One region of the Pseudarthrobacter sp. DSP2-3-2b1 genome, then DNA from elsewhere that is predicted to be linked to it. Evidence: riboswitches for the same ligand, from Rfam matches in the RefSeq annotation. Region 1 holds a riboswitch; the other holds the start of a gene.
The links. A riboswitch is a leader RNA that binds a small molecule or an ion and turns the genes downstream of it on or off. The one in region 1 is predicted to bind cyclic di-AMP.

Region 1 (7,120 bases):
TCTGCGCTTTGGCCCGGTGGGGCACCCAACCCCGGCAGCTGAGGAGCACCCCCTTCGTGCCCGGCGTTACCCACATACGACCGGAAACGGGAAGCGTCCTTAATTCAGCTCGCTAGGCTGGGATTCACAGCACGCTCACAGGAACCCCATAGCGCGCGCTAACCGAAGGATCGGAGAGTTGTCACATGGCCACCTCGCACTCCATGACCAACAACCTCCCGCAGCTCACCCACCCGGACGGCTCCCCCATCCGCGCCCTGGTGGTTGACGACGAACCCAGCCTCTCCGAGCTCATGAGCATGGGGCTGCGCATGGCGGGCTGGTCTGTTGCCGTGGCCGCCGATGGCCCCGAGGCCGTCAAACTCGCCAAGGAGTTCCGCCCGGACGTCCTGGTATTGGATGTGATGCTGCCAGGGTTCGACGGCGTTGAGCTGCTGGGCAGGATCAGGGCCTTCGCACCCGAGGTTCCGGCCCTTTTCCTGACGGCCAAAGACGCCGTCCAGGACCGGATCGTCGGCCTGGCTGCCGGCGGGGACGATTACGTCACCAAGCCATTCAGCATGGAAGAAGTCCTGCTGCGGCTGCACCGTCTGGTTCAGCGGTCCGGTGTCGCCGCTATGGACACCGCCGAGCTCGTGGTGGGCGATCTTGTCCTCAACATCGACACCCGCGAGGTGAGCCGCGCCGGCGACGACCTCCAGCTCACTGCCACCCAGTTCGAACTGCTCCGCTACCTGATGGAAAACCCCAAACGAGTGATCAGTAAGGCTCAAATCCTGGACCGCGTCTGGAACTACGATTTCGGCGGACAGGCCAACATCGTGGAACTCTACATTTCCTACCTCCGCAAAAAAGTCGACTCGGTACACCCGCCCATGATCCACACCGTGCGCGGCGCCGGCTACGTCATCAAGCCTGCGGAGTAGCGCCGCCATGTCGCCGCCGCGGGCAACCCCGCCACCCACACGGAGCTGGCTCAAACCCGCCACCTGGCACCTGCGCACCCGCCTTGTATTGCTAGCCATGGCCCTGCTGGTAGCCATCTGCGGCTCTGTAGGACTGTTCAGCTACGCCTCGATGGACTCTTTCCTCACCCGGCAACTCGACGAACAGTTGACCCAGGCCGCCGCCCGGTCCAACGATCCCGGCCGGCCCCCCGCGGGCGGATTCAACGGCAGGGACCCGCTGGACGCCCGTGGCCAAAGTGTCGGAACCCTCAACGCGCGGATCGTGAACGGCCAGATCAACAGCGGCGGCTACCTCGACTCGGACACCACGCGCTCCGCCCTCAGCTCAGAGGACAAGCAAACCCTGCTTGCCTTGGCGCAGAACGGAAATCCCGTGGACCGTTCGCTGTCCAACGGGGATTATCGGATTGTCGCCGTGGCGACCGGCTACGGCGACGTCCTGGTGACCGGCCTTCCGCTCGCAGCCAAGGAAAGCACCCTCGCCTCGCTGGTGTGGACGTTCACATTCGTTTCCCTCGGCGGCCTGGCGCTGATTGGCCTTGCCGGGACCGTGCTCATCCGGCGCACTATGAAGCCGCTGGAGCAGCTCTCGGAGGTCGCCACCCGAGTCTCGCAGCTCCCCCTGGATGCCGGTGAGGTGGCACTCGCGGTGCGCGTCCCGCCGTCGAACTCTAATCCCGGAACCGAGGTAGGCAGCGTCGGGCACGCGCTCAACCTCATGCTGGACAACGTGGCCAATGCCCTGGAGGCGCGGCAGAAGAGCGAAACCAAAGTGCGGCAGTTCGTGGCCGACGCGTCCCACGAACTCCGCACCCCGCTGACGGCCATCCGCGGTTACACAGAGCTAATGCGGATGACCGAAAACTTCACGCCGGACGGCCGGAAATCGCTGGCCCGCGTGCAGAGCCAGTCCGAACGCATGACGGCCCTGGTGGAGGACCTTCTCCTGCTCGCCCGGCTCGACGAAGGCCAGCCGCTGAAACTGGGCGAAGTGGACCTCACCCAACTGGTAATTGAGACCGTCAGTGACGAAAAAGTTATGGCCCCGGGTCACAGCTGGCGTCTCGAGCTGCCGGATGAGCCGATCGCTGTCACCGGCGATGCATCGCAGTTGCGCCAGGTTCTGGTGAACCTGCTCTCCAACGCCCGCAAGCACACGCCTCCCGGCACCACGGTGGTGACCGGCGTCTGCAGCGCAGCTGATGGGAGCGCCGAAGTAACGGTAACGGACGACGGCGGCGGCATGCCGGCTGACTTCGTGGACCAGGCGTTTTCGCGCTTTGCCCGCGCAGACGCTGCCCGGGCGGGCACGGCACCGGCCTCCGGATCTGCGGCTTCCGAAGGCACCAGCGGACTCGGCTTGTCCATCGTCCAGTCGATCGTGGAGGCTCACGGCGGAACGGTGACCGTAGATTCCGGCCCCGGCAAGACTGTTTTCAAGCTTCGCCTGCCCTTCGCCCACTGACCCTGCAAGCCGACACACCGCCGTCGTGATCTCCGTTACCAAAATGTGACTTAAGCGCTGAGCTCCTGTACCGTCGATTAGGTGCAGCTCTATCGGGCTGCATATCCGGATGACGCCAAGCTCTGCCGCTTCCCGGATTCCGCGTTCAGAGGCAGAGGCGGGGGACCCACGGTCCCGGGCCACGAGTGCCCTTGGGGTTAAGCCAGCACGTGATTTTCCGTGTGGCCGGATGCCCTCATCCGAACCCGACAGCTAACTCCGTAGGTGTGAGAGGCGATCCATCATGTCTGAATTCAAGGTACAAACGCGCCCTGAGAACGGGTCAGAGAAACTGCACGGCCGCCATGAAGTTACCGAGGCAGGCGCGGCACCGGGAGCTACCGAGTCCGGCTCCCCCACGTCACCCCGCGCAAAATTCCCGTCCTTTGGCCGCCGCGCAGCCGTATTCACCGCGGCGTGCGCCCTCCTTGTAGGCGTCGGCGCCGCAGGCCATGCCTCGGACGCCAATTTCCTGACGGCCAGCGAGACTGCGCCGGCTTCCGGTGCCTCCGCTGACGCGGATTCCAACCTGAGCTTCGAAAAGGCCGAGATCCAGGCCAAGCCTTCCCCGGAAGCCGCGCCGGCCGAAATCAGCGTCGCGCCTCAGGCTGCCGAGCCGGCACCCGCGGCTCCTGCGCCTGACCCTGCTCCTGCGCCCGCCCCGGCACCTGAGCCTGCCCCGGCGCCCGCTCCCGTTGTAGCAATTGATGACCCGGCCGGCGCCCAGGCGTACGCCGCCGGGCAGCTAGCCTCCTACGGCTGGGCGGCTGACCAGATGCAGTGCCTGAAGACGCTCTGGACCAAGGAATCCGATTGGACCACCACGGCCACCAACCCCAGCAGCGGCGCGTATGGCATCGTCCAGTCGCTGCCTGCGGAGAAGATGGCGAGCGCCGGTGCGGATTACCGCACCAATTACCGCACGCAGATCAACTGGGGCCTGAACTACATCCAGGAGCGCTACCAGTCGCCCTGCGGCGCGCTGAACTTCCACCTCTCCAACAACTGGTACTAAGCCGCACCACTGGTACTAAGCCGCACACAACTGATACCAGCCGCACAGCCGGTAACAGCCGCACACCCGATACCGGCCGAACAAGGACCTGGCGCAGCCCGTACCGGACGCTACTGGTCCCGCCAGCTGTAGTACCAGCTGGCCCAGCATCTGTTGGCGCCGCGCCCGCCGGGGCATACTGGGGCCATGGAATTCACCACCACCATTCTCGGCAGCGGCAACAAGACCGGCATAGAGGTTCCGCCGGAGGTGGTTGCCGGACTCGGAGCGGGCAAGCGACCTCCGGTGGTGGTGACCATCAACGGCAAAAGCTACCGCAGCAGCATCGCCGTGATGGGCGGGCAGAACCTGATCGCTGTCAGCGAGCACAACCGCGAGTTCACCGGCGTTTCAGCCGGTGACACCGTGGAGGTGCACGTCGAGCTGGACACGCAGCCCCGCATAGTCGAGGTTCCGGACGACCTTGCCGCGGCCTTGGCTGCCGAACCTGACGCGCAGGCGTTCTATGCCACGCTCAGCTACAGCGGTCAGCGGCGTTATGTGGAACCCCTCGCGGACGCCAAGACACCGGAGACCCGGGCACGGCGGATCGCGAAGGTAGTTGCCGATCTCAAAGCTGGAAAGAAATAGTCCTTAGTCCCTGCGCATCTGCAGCCACAGAAGCGGTAACTGCTGAGTAGTCCGGGATATGCAGGACGCCGGGCGGCAGCGCTCCAGTGTTGGCTCCCACTGCGATGGTCCGGATGCCGGCGGCCACCCCGGCAGCAATTCCTGCCGGCGCATCTTCAAACACCACGGCGTCCCCGGGCTCCACGCCCAACAGGCGTGCCGCCGTCAGGTAGCCCTCAGGGTGCGGCTTGCCGAAGGTCACAACGTCAGCCGTCACGGACGTGCCTGGCATTGCGAGTCCGGCGGCGTCCATCCTGATATCCGCCAGAATCCGGTCGGCGGACGTCACCAGCGCCACGGCGTCGGCGGGCAAGCTTGCGAGCAGCCGGGCGGCCCCGGGCAGGGCGATGATGCCGGCAGTCCGCACCCGTTCCATGGCACTAAGTTCCTCGGTGAGCGCCAGGACATCCGACCCCGCCGGAGCGAACCGCCGCACCGTATCGACGGCCTGGACACCATGGGAGGTCCGCAGGATTTCGGCAATGTCCAGGCTGTACCGGGCCGCGAACTCACCCCATACCTCCTCCACCACAGCCGTGGAGTCCACCAGGGTTCCGTCCATGTCAAAGAGGACGGCACGGCAGGTGAGCGTGCGTGCTGCAGAAGGAGCGGGGAGGGTCATGCTCCCCATTTTGCCTTGCGCGGATTCGCCATACGGCTTTACCCGGCGCGCTATGTTCCGGGTCCGGGGATGTCGCGCCCGGGGATGTACTGCACGGCCCATTTGTTGCCGTCCGGATCCGCAAAATAGACGAAGTGACCCCAGTCCTGCACGTCAATATCGCTGACATCCACGCCGTTGTTTTTCAGGTGGTCGTGGGCCGCCTGGATGTCAGTGACCACGAGCTGCAGGTTCGGCGCACTGCCCGGCGGGGCATCCGTGAGCCCCTCGCCGATGCTGATGGAGCAGGCGGAGCCAGTCGGGGTGAGTTGGACGAAGCGGATTCCGTCAGTGGGCCGTTCGTCGAAGTCCGCGTTGAAACCTACTTTGTTGACGTAGAAGTCCTTGGCGCGGTCGACGTCGGATACGGGCACAAAAACGAGTTCAAGTTTCCAGTCCATCCGCACAGGGTAGCGGCGGGGCTGGGAATCCGGTAGGGCCGGCTGCCCTCTGTCAGCCTGCGATGCCATAGAGGCGGTCGCCTGCGTCGCCGAGCCCGGGGACGATGTACGACTTCTCGTTGAGCTTCTCGTCGATGGACGCCAGGACGATGGTTACGTTGGCGTCGGCCAGTTCTTCCTCCAGCTTGGCCAGACCCTCCGGTGCGGCCAGGAGGCAAATGCAGGTCACATCCGAAGCGCCACGCTTGAACAGGAACTTGATGGCTTCGCGCAGAGTGCCGCCGGTGGCCAGCATGGGATCCAGCACGAAAATCTGCCGGTCGGTGAGGTCCTCGGGGAGTCGCTCGGCGTAGGTGATGATGTCCAGGGTCTCTTCATCCCGGGCCATGCCCAGGAAACCCACTTCGGCGGTGGGGACGAGCTTGGTCATGCCTTCGAGCATGCCCAGGCCGGCGCGGAGAATGGGAACCACCAGCGGAGTGGGCTTGGTGAAGGCGGTTCCCACCGTGGTGCTGACCGGAGTCTCGATGGTGACCGGCTGGGTGCGGACCTCGCGGGTGGCCTCGTAAGCCAGGAGGGTCACCAGCTCTTCCGTCAGCTGCCGGAAGACCGGTGACGGGGTGTTCTTGTCCCTCAGGACGGTGAGCTTATGGGCGACCAGCGGGTGGTCCACAACGAGAGTGCGCATGGGTCAAAACTATCACCCGGGCGCAGAGCCACCGCCCGAGGATCCACCGCCTGCACCGCGTTCAGTTGAGCCCCCTGTTGAGCCCTGAACACGCGCACCATCTTCGGTGTGGTCGTCCCGCAGGACCGGGTGTTCGAACGTGGGAGCCGGCCCGGCATGCTCATGCTTGCGCGTCAGATGGAAGAGCCGGTGCGCCAGGATCACCATGCCCACCCAGGCAAGGCCAAGGAACCAGCCGGCCATCACGTCAGTCAGCCAGTGGTGGCCCAGGAACACCCGGCTCAGACCCATGGCGATGATGAAGATTGCGCCTGCGGTGATGGCTGTGATGCGGGCCCAGAGCATTTCGAACTGAAGGCACATGATGTAGATGAGCACACCTATCACCACCGTGGTGTTGAGTGTGTGGCCGCTGGGAAATGATGGCGAGGTTTCGTAAGGCGGGACCGCTTCGGCGTGGTCCGGGCGGGTCCTGCCCACCAGGCGTTTGCCGAAGGTGGTGGCCGTGGTGGATACGGCTGCGGCCCCGCCAACCAGAATGATGGGCCGCCAGGTCCTGCTCAGGAAGGTGAGCCAAGCGGTCAGGATGCTCGCCAGAATGGGCATGCCAATGCCCCCGCCAATGTTTGTGAAGGCAGTCACTGCGGCATCCAGGCCGGGGTTCCGCAGGTCCTGCGCGGCGTCCAGTGCGGGCAGGTCCAGGGATGCGAGGCCCTCGTCATCCACAACGTTGTCGTACACCTCGGCACCCAGCAGCGCCATAGCTACCACCAGCGCGCCACCTACCAGCAGCGTGATCCACAGCGCGGCGTACGGCTTGAACCAAAGTCCCAGGCGTTCCCTGAGGGTGTCCGTGTCCACGTTGCCTCCCCGGCGTCCATGCTTTGTTGGCTGGATATCCTTCGAAACTATCATTGAGCCATGGTCCCGGCAGAAAAGGAACACGGCGAGTGGATGGCCCTTGCCCTGGAGGAGGCCCGGCGGGCACTGGACACAGAGGACGTGCCCATCGGCGCTGTGGTGATTGGTCCCGACGGCGGAGTGCTGGGTTCGGGACGGAACCAGCGGGAGGAGTTGGGAGACCCCACTGCCCATGCCGAAGTAGTGGCCATCCGCGAGGCCGCGGAGAAGTTACGCGAGCTGGCGAGGATCGGCGGCGGCACCGGTGATGGCTGGCGGCTCGCGGACTGCACCCTTGTGGTCACCCTTGAGCC
Region 2 (7,120 bases), on a different contig from region 1:
CCTCGCAGCGCTGATCGGGCTCCTATGGATCATCCGGGCCCAGCAGCTGAGGATCACGTTCAACCGGCGGGCCCGCGGGCTGCGCCACTTCCGGGTGATATCCCACCTGGGCGGCGTTTCCCAGCCCGGGGACACAGCAGACGGCGCCGGCCGGGAGCAAAACCCGGACGACGCCGTCGGACGTTGAAGCGTCCGTTACTTGCGGAGTTCGCCCACGACGAAGTCGATGCTGGCCAGCAGAGCGGAGACGTCATCCGGTTCGATGGCCACGAACGTGGCGATCCGGAGCTGGTTGCGGCCCAGCTTGCGGTAGGGCTCGGTGTCCACGACGCCGTTTGCCCGCAGCACCTTGGCGATCGCGGCGGCGTCGATGGAGCCGTCAAAGTCGATGGTGGCGATGACGTTGGAGCGTTCCTCGGCCTTGGCCACAAAGGGTGTGGCGAAGTCTGAAGCCTCGGCCCAGCTGTAGATCCTGCCGGCAGAGTCCGCGGTGCGCGCCGCTGCGAAGTCCAGGCCGCCGTTGCTGTTCAGCCACTTCACCTGGGAGTCGAGAGTCACCAGGGTGGAGAGCGAGGGCGTGTTGTAGGTCTGGTTCAGCCTGGAGTTGTCGATGGCCGTCTGGAGGTCCAGGAAGTCCGGGATCCAGCGGCCGCTGGCCTTGATCCGGGCCGCACGTTCCAGGGCGGCGGGGGAGAACAGCCCAAGCCACAGGCCGCCGTCGGAAGCAAAGTTCTTCTGCGGTGCGAAGTAGTACACATCGGCCTCGGCAACATCAACGTCCAGGCCGCCTGCCGCGGAGGTGGCGTCAACAAGGACCAGCGAACCGGAATCGGCGCCTTCAACGCGCTTGACCGGCGCCGCCACACCCGTGGAGGTCTCGTTCTGCGGCCAGGCGTACACGTCCACTCCGGCTTCAGCCTTTGCCGCCGGGCGGGTGCCGGGCTCCGAGGTGATGATGGACGAGGCGTCAAGGAACGGGGCCTTGTTGGTGGCCGAGGCGAACTTGGAGCCGAACTCCCCAAAGGACAGGTGCTGCGCCTTCGTTTCCACCAGGCCGAAACTTGCGATATCCCAGAACGCCGTTGACCCGCCGACACCCAGCACCACTTCATAGCCCTCAGGGGCGCGGAAGAACTGGCTGAGGCCCTCGCGGACGGACCCCACGAGGTTCTTCACCGGCGCCTGGCGGTGCGAAGTGCCCAGGATGGTCTTTGATGCCGCGGACAGCGCTTCGATCTGCTCAGGCCTGACCTTGGAGGGGCCTGCGCCGAACCGTCCGTCCTTTGGCAGCAGATCGGCAGGAATAGTGATGCTGGTTTCGCTCACAGGGGCTCCAAATTTCGGCGTTTGACATGACTCATGTCCGAAGGACGGTGGGGTGGCCGGCAGTGACTGGACCAAGGGCCTCTTTTATTCTGCCTGAACCGGCTATTTGGCACCGAACCGGCACCGTCATAGTCCAGTCAATGAGACAGAATGCCCGGATGCTGCAGGGGCCGGAATTATCCGGACAAAATCAAAATAGGCTAGGCTTTTCACCGGACCTCGCCGCTGCGCCGGACGCGATACGGTGGGACAACGCAAGGTACTGCGCTCGAGGAGCTGAGCTGTATGACGGATCTGATTGATACCACCGAGATGTATCTTCGGACCATTTTGGAGCTTGAGGAAGAGCACATTGTTGCTCTTCGCGCCCGCATCGCCGAACGGCTGCGGCACTCGGGGCCCACGGTGTCCCAGACGATCGGCCGGATGGAACGTGACGGGCTGGTTGTGGTTTCCGGGGACCGCCACCTGGAGCTGACCGAAACCGGGCGCAAGCGGGCCACCGAAGTCATGCGCAAGCACCGTCTCGCAGAACGCCTCCTGGCGGACGTGATTGGCCTCGACTGGGCCTATGTCCACGACGAAGCGTGCCGGTGGGAACATGTGATGAGCGAGCGGGTTGAACGGCGCATCTACGAACTGCTGAACCATCCCACGGAGTCCCCGTATGGCAACCCCATCCCAGGGCTGGCCGCACTGGGCGGAGCGCCGGCCTCGCTTCTTGACGACGGTGTGATTAATCTCCTGGAGGCCATGCAGGGCTACGGGCCTGATTCCAGCGTCAAAGTCAGCCGCCTGGCGGAGCCCATCCAGGTGGAGCCCGAACTGCTGGTCCAGCTGGATGAAGGCGGGATCCGCCCCGGCGCTTCGGTCACCCTGGAGCGAGTCGGGGAGTACATCTCCGTCCGCGTGCCGGGCATCGAAGGGGCTCTCGAACTCCCTCCTGAAGTGGCGGCGCACGTATTCGTGTCCGTCGGCTGACGGGTCGGTTGTGCCTGCTCGAAGGGACTAGGGGGCTCGGCGCGGCCTTCTTTAGCGCAGTGACAGCGGATCTGCAAAGATAACGGAATTGTTACTGTCCTGCTTAATCATTTATAGTTTTAACAGAACGTCGATACAAAAGCGTTACCTGATCCGGAGCCGAGCTCTGCCAGCGGACCAGGTGCACGAGTCACTAACTGGCAGAGGCGGGGGAACCACAACCGGCAGCCAAGGCTGCCTTGGGGTGTAGTCCGTCAGCAGCAAGCCTCTTCCAATGAAGAATCCTCACGGGATATTTCTGCGCCAAGTGCTTGTCACGGCGGACCGGGTCTTTGATCTCTCTGACCCGAATCCGACAGCTAACTTCGCAGGCTATCCAGAGAGGAACATTTTTGACCACGCAATACTCCAGGGGCCGCCGCCGCGCGGCGGGCCCCGCTTCGGCGCCGCGTGCGGCCGAAGTCACTACCGCCGACAGGCCCCGCGATTCACAGCGCGAAGCACGCCGCCGCCGCGGACCCTTCCGGCAGATCACTGAATTCGCCTCGGCCAGCGGCATCGGCCAAAAAGCCGGCATCGCCCTGGCCGCAACCGGCCTGGTCCTTACCGTGACGGTTCCCGCTACCAGCCCTGTGATGGCCCAGCCGGAGCAGGGGCAGCCGGCCTCGGCTGTTTCCGCCGCCCCGCAGCCCGAAATCTCCGCCGCCGCCGGCGCGCAGATCGATTTCAGCCGCTCTTCGGTCGTCACGAAGGGCGATCCGGACGGCAAGCTCAAGCAGCTGTTGAGCGCGCAGTCAGCCGGATCCATCACCCGTGCAGCCTCCGCGGGAAGTCTCGGCGCGCCTCTGGCGCAACTGGCCACCGCCTCTCCGTTCGGCTTCCGGATCAGCCCCATCACCGGCGGCTCCGGAGACTTCCACCGGGGCCAGGACTTTGCGGCACAGTGCGGGACGTCTGTCCAGGCCGCCGCAAGCGGCACGGTCACCTTCGTTGGCTGGCACCAGTACGGCGGCGGCAACCGCGTCGTGGTGGATCACGGCAATGGCCTTGAAACCACGTACAACCACCTGTCCTCCGCCAGCGTGACCATGGGCCAGACCGTCAGCCGCGGCGATGTCATTGCGCTCAGCGGAACCACCGGCGCCTCCACGGGCTGCCACCTCCACTTCGAGGTCCAGGTCAACGGCGAAGTCGTGGACCCCACAGGGTGGCTTTGAGTCAAATGATGGCCAACTATCAAATCTCGGTGACATGCCGTGACCTGAATGTGACATTGGTCTGGAAGTCCTGTAACGTCTAACTCGCGCCAGCTTTTCCGAAGCTGACGTTCTTGAGTGGATTGCCTAGCTCTGCCACCGCTCAAGGTCCGTTCGCATGAATTCGTCTGGCAGGGGCGGGGGAACCAATTTTGGCCTTTGATTCTGAAGGCCTTGGGGTTAAGTCGCAAAGCTTCCCAGGAAGCCGCGTGGCCGGGTGCACTCCCATCCGAATCCGACAGCTCACCTCGCAGGCATTGGGAGAGGCTACCTTCGTGTCTTCACGCCATAATTCTGCGCGCCACCGTGCGCAAACGGTTCGCACCAACCCCATGGGCTCAGTGTCCAAGGCGGTCAGTGCAAACGCCGGGACCGTAGGTCGCCAGGCTGCAGTCATCGCAGCCGCGTCAGGTCTGATCCTGACCATGGGACTTCCGGCCAACGCTGCGGATTCCACCGCCGGCGTGTCCGCCTCCACCGAGTCAGCCCAGGCCGCCCTGGCCGTCACCGCGGCTCCCACGGCCACCGTTTCCTTCGAACGCCCGGTGGTCACCACCACCGCCGCGCCGAAGATCGAACCGGTCCGTGCGCAGTCGACGGCCACTGAGACCGCCGCGGCTACCGCTACCGAGGGTACTGACGCTACGGAGAAGGCTCCGAGCAAGCTCGCGGACGCCGTCTCCACTGCCTCCGGCTCCGGCCTGGCAGCCATTGCCTACACCGGCATCGGCAGCCCCTACGTCTGGGGCGGCACTTCTCCCAGCGGCTGGGACTGCTCCGGCTTCACCCAGTGGGTCTACGCCCAGGCAGGCATCAGCATTCCCCGCGTCAATGCCTGGACCGCAATGAAGCCGACCTCCACGCCGGTCCCCGGTGACCTGGTCATGCAGAATGGCGGCGCGCACGTTGGTATCTACGTCGGCAACGGCATGATGATCAGCGCGCTCAACCCGGGACAGGGCACGCTGCTCCACTCGGCGGCCTCCACGGGCACCTCCTCCTTCTTCACCATGGGCGGCTAACTAACCACCGCTCCCGGTTCCTGCCGGGCAATAATCCTGCAGCCTCGCGCTGCAGGACCAATGCCGCCTGAACCTTTCGCTAAATCCCCGTTCGGGACGTGCCGACGTACCCCCAAGATGCCGGCGCGTCCAAACCCTGGCCTGCCCACGCGGTCCTGAGGAAATCGAAAGAGAGAAAATTAATGACTACTCGTGCAACAGTTGCACGGCACCGCGCCGAGGTCACCACCAAGACCAACTCGCTGGCTGTCATTGCCAAGGCTGTCGGCGACAACGCCGGCGGCATGGGCCGCCAGGCAGCGGTTATCGCTGCTGCCTCCGGCCTGGTCCTCACCAGCGGTATCGCGGCAAACGCCGCCGACACCAGCGTCCAGCGTGAAGTGTCCCCGGTCTCGAACCTTGAGCTTGAGGTCTCCGCCCCGGCAGTAATCTCCGCTGAATCCACCATTGCGATCTCCTACGAGAAGCCTGCTGTCACCACGTCACCGGCTCCCGTTGTTGAGGCACCTGAGCCCGAGGTTGAGGTGCAGGAAGCAGCAGCTCCCGCCGCTGCTCCGGCCCGCGCCGCTGCTGTCAAGGTGACCACCGCCGCGGCTCCGGCCGCACCGGCACCGGTTGCTGCCAGCGGCAAGGGAGCAGCAATCCTCTCCGCTGCCTACGCACAGCTCGGTGTTATGCAGGACTGCACCATGCTGGTGACCAACTCCCTGGCTGCCGTTGGCATCAACTTCCACGACTGGCCCGCGGGCTACCTGGGCCTGGGCCGCACCGTGAGTGCCGCCGAAGCTCAGCCGGGCGACCTGATCTACTACGCCGACGGCGGCGCGGGCGTTGCCCACATCGCTGTGTACGCCGGCAACGGCCAGGCAGTGCACGGCGGCTACAACGGCAACCAGACCGTTGTATTCAGCGCCAACGTTGGCTCGGGACCGGTTTTCATCCGCGTTTCCTAGCAGCTGCTTCAGCTTCAAGGACCCCCGCCACCCGGCGGGGGTCCTTTGCTGTCCCGGGCCGCCTCACGGGGGACCGGCAGGGGGGGGCGGCACTGGGGGGAGCGACCTTGGGGGACCGGCAGTGGGGGAGCGGCCCCGCCACGGGGAGGAACCAGTGCCCGACACGACGGTGTTCCCGTGCCGGCGATTAGTTAATCACGGGTTTCTTTGTTTACTCTTGTGGTGTCGATCCATAGCCCGGATTATGCCGGGGGCAGCCGGCCCTCGTGCCCCTGACGGGTGCGGCCACAAAGAGGTACGTGCATGCGCACTCTCGTTCTGAATGCTGGATATGAACCGCTGGCGGTGATCACCTTCCGCCGGGCGCTCGTCCTTGTGCTTACCGGCAAGGCGAGTGTTGTTGCCGAAGGCGAAGATCCCGTGGTGGGACCGCAGGAGATATTGGGCCGCCCGTCCGTGATCCTCCTGAACCGCTACATCCGCCCGAGATACAACCACAGCACTGCCGTGAGCCGCCGCGGGGTACTGCGGCGGGACGGCCACCGGTGCGCCTACTGCGGAAAAGCAGCCCACACGATCGACCATGTCCAGCCGAAATCCCGCGGCGGTACGGACTCCTGGGAGAACCTCGTCGCGGCCTGCCTCCGGTGCAACAACACCAAAGGTGACCACACGCCCTCTGAAATGGGCTGGAAGCTGAGGATTGTTCCCGAGCCGCCCCACGGCACCATCTGGCAGATCAAGGAACTCGAAAAGCCTACGCCCGCGTGGGACCCCTTCCTGTTGCCTGAACGGGCTGCCTGACCGCCACCTTCACAGAGTCTCCTCCCAGCTCGCCTGCGCCCCGTGGACTGCCGCGGCCGTGGCCGCACGGTTAGGCTGGGAGTGTGGATCCTGACCCTGTGCCCTTTGACGCCGTTATCCTTGCCGGCGGCCGTTCGTCACGGCTGGGAGGCGTGCCGAAGCAGAGCCTGACGTACGACGGCGATACGCTCCTCCGCCGCTCGGCCGCCGCTGCCGGGGGAGCCCGGGCCGCCGTTGTGGTTGGTCCCTATCCTGCTGAATTGCCTGCCGGGCTGCTCGGCTGCCGGGAGGAACCGGTCTACGGTGGCCCCGCCGCCGCGATCGGGGCCGGGCTTGCGCGCCTGGCCGCCGTGGGCGGAAAACGTCCGCCCTTCACCCTGGTGCTGGCCTGCGACATGCCCCATGTGGAGCGTGCGGTCGCAGAGCTCAGGAAAATGTTGGGTACCGCAGGAGCCGGACAGCCGGACGGAGTTGTTGCTGTTTCGGAGGACGGGCGGCGCCAGCCCCTCGTCGGATTTTATAGCACACCCGCGCTACAACGTGCTGTGGACGAACGGGCGGCAGTGGGAGGCCTGACGAACGCTTCGGTCACCTCACTCCTTGCTAGGCTGGACGTGCAGCTTGTCGCCGTCCCGGCGGGCTCCACAGCTGACGTGGACACCTGGGACGATGCCGCCGCACTTGGAGTGGCCGGCGTGGAACCACTGAGTGGTTCGCAGCCAGACGCCGCCGCAGATGATTTGGGAGACTGAGCGTGAAGAACCAGGACGAGACACTG

Region 2: it holds a riboswitch for cyclic di-AMP, as region 1 does, so the genes downstream of both, ACP7AX_RS02295 (peptidoglycan DD-metalloendopeptidase family protein) here and ACP7AX_RS16970 (hypothetical protein) in region 1, are expected to answer to the same signal.

The regions. Positions count from the first base shown of each region.
Region 1 is NZ_JAFCTI010000016.1:4,440-11,559, reverse strand. It holds gene ACP7AX_RS16980 (response regulator transcription factor) at 186-926, shown strand; gene ACP7AX_RS16975 (HAMP domain-containing sensor histidine kinase) at 934-2,433, shown strand; cyclic di-AMP (ydaO/yuaA leader) riboswitch at 2,561-2,711, shown strand; gene ACP7AX_RS16970 (hypothetical protein) at 2,717-3,487, shown strand; gene ACP7AX_RS16965 (YdeI/OmpD-associated family protein) at 3,674-4,117, shown strand; gene ACP7AX_RS16960 (HAD-IA family hydrolase) at 4,098-4,778, opposite strand; gene ACP7AX_RS16955 (glyoxalase superfamily protein) at 4,829-5,218, opposite strand; gene upp (uracil phosphoribosyltransferase) at 5,271-5,906, opposite strand; gene ACP7AX_RS16945 (phosphatase PAP2 family protein) at 5,919-6,740, opposite strand; gene tadA (tRNA adenosine(34) deaminase TadA) at 6,828-7,120, shown strand, end outside.
Region 2 is NZ_JAFCTI010000001.1:529,784-536,903, reverse strand. It holds gene ACP7AX_RS02310 (MFS transporter) at 1-187, shown strand, start outside; gene serC (phosphoserine transaminase) at 196-1,326, opposite strand; gene ACP7AX_RS02300 (iron dependent repressor, metal binding and dimerization domain protein) at 1,612-2,307, shown strand; cyclic di-AMP (ydaO/yuaA leader) riboswitch at 2,486-2,696, shown strand; gene ACP7AX_RS02295 (peptidoglycan DD-metalloendopeptidase family protein) at 2,700-3,524, shown strand; cyclic di-AMP (ydaO/yuaA leader) riboswitch at 3,669-3,834, shown strand; gene ACP7AX_RS02290 (C40 family peptidase) at 3,896-4,585, shown strand; gene ACP7AX_RS02285 (NlpC/P60 family protein) at 4,768-5,538, shown strand; gene ACP7AX_RS02280 (HNH endonuclease) at 5,842-6,342, shown strand; gene mobA (molybdenum cofactor guanylyltransferase) at 6,426-7,094, shown strand; gene ACP7AX_RS02270 (DUF6457 domain-containing protein) at 7,097-7,120, shown strand, end outside.